2 regions of the Azotosporobacter soli genome follow, and region 1 is predicted to be linked to the other one. Evidence: riboswitches for the same ligand, from Rfam matches in the RefSeq annotation. Region 1 holds a riboswitch; the other holds the start of a gene.

Region 1 (4,002 bases):
CATCATCGACCGCATGTTCGGCTGGATGATGCCGCGCGGCAGCACAAACTTGAAGCTCTCCAACATGCACATGCTGGGCATGGGTACCCAGATGATGCGCATGGTCATGAAAGATAAGAACATTTCTTCGCTGGAAGATCTGATGCAAGCCGCGCAAAAATCCGGCATCGAAATCGTCGCCTGCCAAATGTCGATGGACGTGATGGGGCTAAAACAGGAAGAACTGCTGGACGGCGTCAAAATCGGCGGCGTCGGCTACTACCTCAACGAAGCCGAAGACGCCAACGTGAATCTGTTTATTTAAAAAGGAGCTGTTTTTACTATGGAACGTTATATCCCGCAGGGCGTTTGCCCGAATGAAATTCAATTCGATATTGAAAACGGAGCTGTTAAAAACGTCAACTTTGTCGGCGGCTGCCCCGGCAACCTGAAGGCGATCAGCAGCCTGATCGACGGCATGCCGGTCGAAGACGTCATCTCCAAGTTCAAAGGCAATATCTGCCGCAACCAGACGTCCTGCGCCGATCAGTTGGCCAGAGCGCTGGAAGCGCGGACAACGAAAAACACATAAAGGGAGGTCATGTAGTGAACATCCTTTTTGAGCCGGCGGTGCTTGATTATCTGCGCCGCAAGGAACCTTCCACCTGCCTGACGCTAAAACTGGCGCAGCAGCCACGCAGCCTTTGAAGCGGCGGCAGTTGCGGGACTTCTTCTCCCGCCTACCCGTCCGTGCGACGGGGCATGCCGGATAGCGCGTCAGGCTTTGAGAAAACGACCGTGGATGGCATCACGATCTACTACACCGCAAGCCTCGCCAGAGAATTTAAAACGGTGACCATCGTTTTGGAACGCTTCTTGTTCGTGAAATCCCTGCTGGCCAGCGGCGAGCGCTATTAAATGATAGAGGGGCTGTCTCAACGGCATTTTAATCGCCTGTTTGAGACAGCCCCTCTACGCGTCTTTAGCAAATTCAATTATTCGACAACCGGAATCGCGGGACGATCCGCGCCTCGCTTCGTCTTGTCGTACGTGTTCTCGATCGCATCTTTCACATGCTGCACATAAATGTCCTGAATACCGCTATTTTCGCCGAGGCCATGCAAATAGGCGTCAACCTTGAAACCGGCTTTGATCAATTGGGACTTGTAAGAGTTCGGTTCATCCCCGGCCATATCATTGTTCGCATGGTCGCCCGCCACCACCATCAGCGGCATCAGCGTGATCTTTTCCACCTTGTTGGCTTTCGCCTTCGCGATGACGTTCTCAATCGTCGGGTAGCCATCCACCGTGAAGACATAGACGTTTTTCAGCCCGGCATCCTGCATCTTCAACTGCAGCGCCGCATATGCGGTGTTGGAAGGATGCACGCCGCCGTGTCCCATAAAGGCGACCGCTTCTTTTTCCGTCAGCTTCGGCAACTGCAGCTTAAGCGCATTGATCGCCAGCGCATAATCATCCGGTTTTTCTTCCTGACCGGTAAAATAGAAGATCGGACGGCCGAGCGTGAGACGCTCGAAGGATTTCGCTTTCACATGGCTGTCAACAATCTTCAATACTTTGTCGTATTCGTCGCCCGCTTCCATGTGCAGCGTCTGCACGATGACCTCACTATAGCCTTCCTCTTTCAGTTTTTCGAGCGCCTGTTTTTCCGTGTCCACCTGTCGGTTATCGCGATCCATCAGTTTCTTGATGATGATCCGGGAGGTATACGCCTGACGCACTTCATAGTCGGGAAAGGCCGCCTTAACCTTATCGGTTACCGCATCGATCGTCACTTTTCTGGTATCGTTAAAAGTGGTGCCGAAGCTAACCATCAGTATCGCCTTCTTGCCTGCTTCAGGCGCAGCCAATGCCTGCCCCTGCCCGAACAGGCCGAAAGACAGCGTCAGCAATAATAACGTCATTACAAAACAATTTTTCTTCTTCATTCATTTCACTCCTCTTTTTTAACCTGGCAGTTGCCGAAACCATTTTCACCTCCTAAAACCATTTTTATCGTAAAAAGTCGTTTTAAAAAGCGGTCCCGTTGCCGGGACCCTGCCGCGTCTACACTCGCGGCAGTCATCACACACATAGTTCCATGAGCATTAGAACCTGTGAAGGAAAACAAAAAACTCCCTCCCGCAGCGCACGGAAAGGAGACGTATCACAAGAGGACCTTACGACCGACAATCGGTCGGCAAAAAGAAGCTCTCATAATCCCCTCCCCATCGCTCGCAGGTAAAAACGGTGATTGTCAAACAGGCAGTTCTCCTGGCTCTGAATCATCGCTCGCCCAAGCCTTCCCAAAGCATTCGCTCCAGTGGCATCTTTCAGGTTCGCTCCTCATTACAGTGGCGGGACCGCGCCGGTATTACACCGGACTTCCCTATTAAGCCCTCACGGGCACCTGTCTCACTATATGCTTTTGTCAACGTTTTGATAGTAACATAGATGGTTGGATGCGTCAAGCGGGGCTGTCTTGATTGAATAAGCTGATGTTTATTCCCCTTAAAACAAAGGTTTTGTAAACTCCGATCAAATAATGCTGCAAATTTAAGCCCCTATTATTACCATCATAGAACCTGCCCAAAATAAATAAGCAATCCTCCTGCCATTTTGGCAAGGGGATTGCTTATTGTTATCTGACTTACAATATATCTTTGAAAATGATGGGGATATGATTTGGATTTATTTTTCACCCAAATAACAAACCAACCATTGCTGATATATTTCTACACCTATATGGGCACTCATGCTGAGATTAGCAGCTAGTTAATTACTCTAGTCCCTGACTGCTTTTTCTTACTCTTCTCGGGTTAGTTGCCATATAATTCAACCCCCAATCCTCTATTTGGCAAAGTATAGCGTGAAGATCCTTCCCGGTCTCTGAAAGTGAATACTCTACCTTGGGTGGAATTTCAGAATATACTTTCCGAATAAGCAACCCATCACTTTCAAGCTCACGCAGTTGGCGTGTGAGTGTACGCTGCGTAATATTGGGAAGTTGCCTTTGTAATTCATTAAACCGCCTGACCCCATGAATCGAAAGCTGGTGCAAAATGGCCAGCTTATACTTGCCGCCGACTAAATTGACCGTAAGCTCAACCGGACATTGAGTGTGCTGCTTATCCAACTTTTCCCCTCCTTTTAGATATCCTCAAGGATACTATATATCCCGAATGTGCGTACTAGTAATTTCACCATTAACCTTATAGTATAAATTATGAGCATGAAATGAAACTACTTAAACGAAGGGATGATGAATCATGGCAAATAAAGAAAAAATATTGGTCTATGGAGCCAGCGGCGTACAAGGTGGAGCAGTTGCCCGCAAGCTTTTGAAAGAAGGATACACCGTTCATACGGTTGTAAGAAATCCGGACAAGGCGGCTCAGCTTCAAAAGGAAGGATTTACAGCCTTTGTCGGCGATTTGTCAGATGCCGGAAGTCTTACTTTAGCTCATGAAGGAGTCGATAAGGTATTCTTGCTATTGCCAGTTGATTATAATCTGGATCGTAACCGCCAATTCATCCGCAATACCATTGCCGCCGCCAAACATGCCAATATTAAGCTTATCGTTTTTAATACCAGCGGTTTTATTCCTGATGATGCGACAGGTGTCACTGCCTTTGATATTAAGAGAGAATCAGTTGCTTATGTGAAGGAAAGCGGCATTGCGTCTATTATCCTTCAACCTATATTTTACATGGAAAATTTCCTTATCCCCGGTGTTGTCGGCAACCAAACACTAGCTTATCCTGTGCCATCCGATGGTGCAATACCCTGGATCAGTATGGATGATGCAGCTGCTTTTGGCGTATATGCGCTTAAACATCCAGAGCTGGCAGGGCAGACATTGCCGATCTTAGGACCTGAGACACTGACTGGAAATCAACTGGCTGAACAATTCAGTGCCGCATTGGGCCGAGAAATACAGTTTTACTCTCTCCCGGCGGAAGCGTTCGAAGAAGCGTTATCTGCAGTAATGGACAAGGCAACTGCAAAGGATCTTGCTGACT
Region 2 (4,002 bases), on a different contig from region 1:
AATTTTCACTGCAAAAACGCAGTTTTTCGAAAAAACGTTGAAAAACAGGCGGTAATATACCCCTGCGTTTCTTCCAGGTCGCCAGTTTTTTCAGATTCATGCATGCAAAAGTAAGCGTCACCTGCATTTTCACTTTCTGCAGGCCACGCAGTTGCGTATAGCGCATTGCATGCTTTTCTTTTGCATCTGCAAAGACACGCTCAATTGTTTGCGAGCGCAATTTGTAAATATCGCGATATATCGGCATGTGCCGATACTCATCAGCAAGTTCCAGATAGGATTCCCATACATGCCTTTGGACTTGCTTTTGATGCGCTTTGCTCTGCGTGCATTGCTCTAAATGCGGACACACTTTGCATTGTTTTGCATCGCTTTTATATTCTTGATATCCTTCACGATTCGTCGTACTGTAGCCAAGCGCCTGGTTGCCAGGGCAAATCATGCATTCATAATATTCATCATATACGTATTCATATTTCTTGAAGAACCCTTCTTTTGTCATAGGACGCTTGTAGGGAACGACAGGAATTCGGCCACTGTCGATAATTTGTTTCATAATCCAGGGCGTTTTGTAGCCCGCATCGACGGCAACGGTTTCGGTTTCAGGGAAATAACTGACGACTCGTTCATACAGTTCATCAAACAATCGACTGTCATTAACATTGCCCGCTGCGACTTCGTATCCTAATATGAAGTTATGCCGGTCACAAGCCGTGTTGGTTACGTAGGCAAAGCATTTTTCATGCTCGCCTTTATGAAACAAGCCGCTTTCCGGATCCGTCGTACTTTGCGTGATGGTTTTACCTTGCGGCGGATTTTCATCGTCGTCTTTATCTTTTAACCGTTTCTTGCCATGGTTTTCGCGATCGGCTTGAATTTCCGCATTCAGTTCATCTTGATATTGCTTGGCCGGAATCGGCACAAACACTTTTGCGCTTTTCTTTTTGTTGGCTCGTGCTTTGATATGGGTTCCGTCAATGAATACGGAACTTGCATCAATGAAACCGCAGTTTACTGCTTCGTACAGGATGCGCATAAAGATCCGCTCAAACACATCGCTTCCTTGAAAACGCCGGGTATAATTCTTGCCGAAGGTTGAAAAGTGCGGGACTTTTTCGGTAAGGCCGTATCCGATAAACCAGCGGTAAGCCATATTTACTTCAATTTCTTTCATGGTTTGACGCATGCTACGAATGCCGAACAGGTATTGAATCAGTACGATCTTAAACAGACTCACCGGATCAATTCCTGGTTTGCCTCGTTCGGAGTCGCTATATAAACCGTCGACTTCGTCGTAGATGAAGCGAAAATCGATGGCTCGTTCAATGTCTCGTAATATATGATCTTTCGGTACTAAATCTTCTAAGCAGAAGAATTCAATTTGGCTTTGTTGACTTCGATCTTTTTTCTCGTACATAAAATCACTCCCGCTAATGATTTTATCATATCATTAGCGGGAGTGGAGATTTGTCTACAGTCTGAGGAAAACAGACGGCATTGCCGTCTGTTTTCCTTTTTAAGTGAACGAAGTCCGAGATGTGGTTTACATGGGGAGAAAGTAAAATCTGTCAAGCAAGGATATTGTGCAAAAATGGTGAAAAGGTGTGCATCTGCTAAAGCGACGTAATCTTTGGAGGAGAAACGATGGGGCATGCCTTTACAAGGACGCTGCGATGACGTACAATAACAAATAAGTGCATAAGGTGTAGGTGCCCTACGGGGCTTAATAGGGAAGACCGGTGTGATTCCGGCGCGGTCCCGCCACTGTAATGGGGAGTGAACCCAGGTTGTACCACTGAAGCCGTTTGGTTTTGGGAAGGGCTGGGGAAACGATGAGCCAAAGCCAGGAGAACTGCCTATACGACAATCACCGTTATTACCTACGAGCGATAGGGAGGGGATTTCGTACAGGCATTTTGTGTACGATTTCCCAACACGCTTGTGTTGGGATTTTTCATTTGCAAACGCAGGAAAGGATTGGTGGCAAGTATGGCTGGTATATTTTATGGTGTGGGCGTTGGCCCAGGAGATCCGCAACTATTGACGCTAAAAGCGGTCGAAGTCATTAAAGAGGCAGATGTGATTATTGCGCCGAAAACGGAGAAAAAAGAGGATAGTACGGCATTGTCGATCGCACGCCCCTATTTAAAAAAAGATGTGGAAGTGTTAAAACTTGTCTTTCCGATGATTAACGATAGCGAACGATTAGCGTTGGCTTGGGAAGATAATAAGAACGCAATTCTCGAACAATTGCAGGCAGGCAAGAAAGTTGTATTTCTGACGCTGGGCGACCCGATGTTTTTTAGCACGTATATGTATGTTTATCGTTTGTTAAAAGACTGCGGCTTTGCAATCGAAACGATTCCTGGCGTGCCTGCGTTTTGCGCGATGGGAAGCCGATTGGGTTTACCTTTGGCGGAAGGCAATGACGTCATGTGCATCGTGCCGGCTACAATGCAAGAGCAGGAACTCGACAAAATTTTGGAAACTGCCGATAATGTCGTATTGATGAAGGTGTATAAAAATTTTAAGCAGATCAGAGCGGGCTTAAAAAAGTACGGTTTCAGCGATAACGCGGTTATGGTCAGTAAATGCGGTTTGCCGGATGAAGTCATCAGTTATGATTTGAACGAAGTGGATGAAACATCAGTCAACTACTTGTCAACAATTTTGGCGAAAAAACATCCGTTGGGCTAGATAATAATTGGCGGAAGGAAGTGAGGCGCATGATACGCCAGACGAAAGCGATGGTCGTAGTCAGTTTTGGCACTACGCTTGCTTCTGCGCGAAAAACCTGCATTGAAAGTATTGAAAGAGATATGCGTCAATCCTTTCCGCAATATGATCATTACCGCGTTTTTACGTCGCAATTTGTCAGACGACGCCTTGCGTCAGAAGGAATTGAAGCGCCGAGCCTGGAAGAAGTATTAAAACAATTGCAGCAAGACGGTTATCAAGAGGTTTTAGTCCAGGTGACGCATGTTACTGCAGGACAAGAATTTTCAGATAAGGTTATTGCGGTCCTCGAACGGTGCAAGGGGATGTTTGCGACATTGCGAATCGGTCGGCCATTATTGGAAAGACCGGAAGATTATACGGCACTCGTAGCCGCGCTGCAAGAGCAGATCGAGAATTTGGCGCAGGGGCAGGCATTACTTTTGATGGGGCATGGCTCGCCCAACCGTGAAAATCCGGCATATGAGAGGCTCCAGCAAGAATTTGATAAGGGTAGTGAACAAGTGGTCGTTGGAGCATTAGAAGAGAATTGTCATCCCAACTTGGACGATGCGATCAAACTCTTGTTGCAGCGACGTGTTTGCAAGGTGAAACTGTTGCCATTGCTGCTGGTCTGCGGCGACCATGTGCTGAGGGACATGCTCGGAGCGCAAGCGGAGTCTTGGTTGAATCAGCTGCGTACGGCAGGATTCGAGGTTGAATTTGAGAAAACAGGCTTGGGCGAAAGAGTTGCGGTTCGCAATCTGTATATACAACACGCACGTGATGCGTTGACCGAGGCTGAATGAATAAGTGACCTGCATTTGTTGCCGGATAGTATATCCGGCCTTTGCCATTTCAAGTGGATGGGAGAAAAATGTGAAATGAGTATATGGATGAAAAAAACGGCATTGTTACTCGTTTTATTCGTAGTCATCGGTGTAGGTGGGTGCGGTGGCGCAAAGCAGGCGGAAAACAAGAATGCGTTTGCTGTCATCGCGGATGACAGCGGGCGACAGGTTGAACTGAAGCAAAGGCCGCAACGCATTGTTGTTTTATCAACCTCTTTGTTGGAGACGTTGTATGCTGCCGGTGGACAAGCGGTTGGCAAGCCGAATTCTCGGAATGCGCCGCCGATTTCCGGCACGGAAAATTTGCCGGAGATCGGCTATGTCTACAATGTAAATACGGAGCAGATACTCGGCTTGAAACCGGATCTTGTCATTGGTTTTCAGGGGATTCACGAAAAGCTCGTTCCCCTGTTTGAAGGGAGTCATATTCCGGTTT

Evidence for each region. A riboswitch is a leader RNA that binds a small molecule or an ion and turns the genes downstream of it on or off. The one in region 1 is predicted to bind cobalamin.
Region 2: linked by a shared signal. The riboswitch ahead of cobI (precorrin-2 C(20)-methyltransferase) and the one ahead of QTL79_RS01425 (sirohydrochlorin cobaltochelatase) in region 1 are both predicted to bind cobalamin.

What each region holds. Positions count from the first base shown of each region.
Region 1 is NZ_JAUAOA010000001.1:319,022-323,023, forward strand. Features, by position in the region: gene QTL79_RS01410 (DsrE/DsrF/DrsH-like family protein) at 1-304, shown strand, start outside; gene QTL79_RS01415 (TIGR03905 family TSCPD domain-containing protein) at 323-571, shown strand; partial or broken gene QTL79_RS01420 (hypothetical protein) at 709-897, shown strand; gene QTL79_RS01425 (sirohydrochlorin cobaltochelatase) at 975-1,928, opposite strand; cobalamin riboswitch at 2,227-2,408, opposite strand; gene QTL79_RS01430 (winged helix-turn-helix transcriptional regulator) at 2,759-3,115, opposite strand; gene QTL79_RS01435 (SDR family oxidoreductase) at 3,249-4,002, shown strand, end outside.
Region 2 is NZ_JAUAOA010000009.1:99,621-103,622, reverse strand. Features, by position in the region: gene QTL79_RS10335 (IS1182 family transposase) at 1-1,417, opposite strand, end outside; cobalamin riboswitch at 1,691-1,874, shown strand; gene cobI (precorrin-2 C(20)-methyltransferase) at 1,990-2,697, shown strand; gene QTL79_RS10325 (sirohydrochlorin cobaltochelatase) at 2,727-3,524, shown strand; gene QTL79_RS10320 (ABC transporter substrate-binding protein) at 3,600-4,002, shown strand, end outside.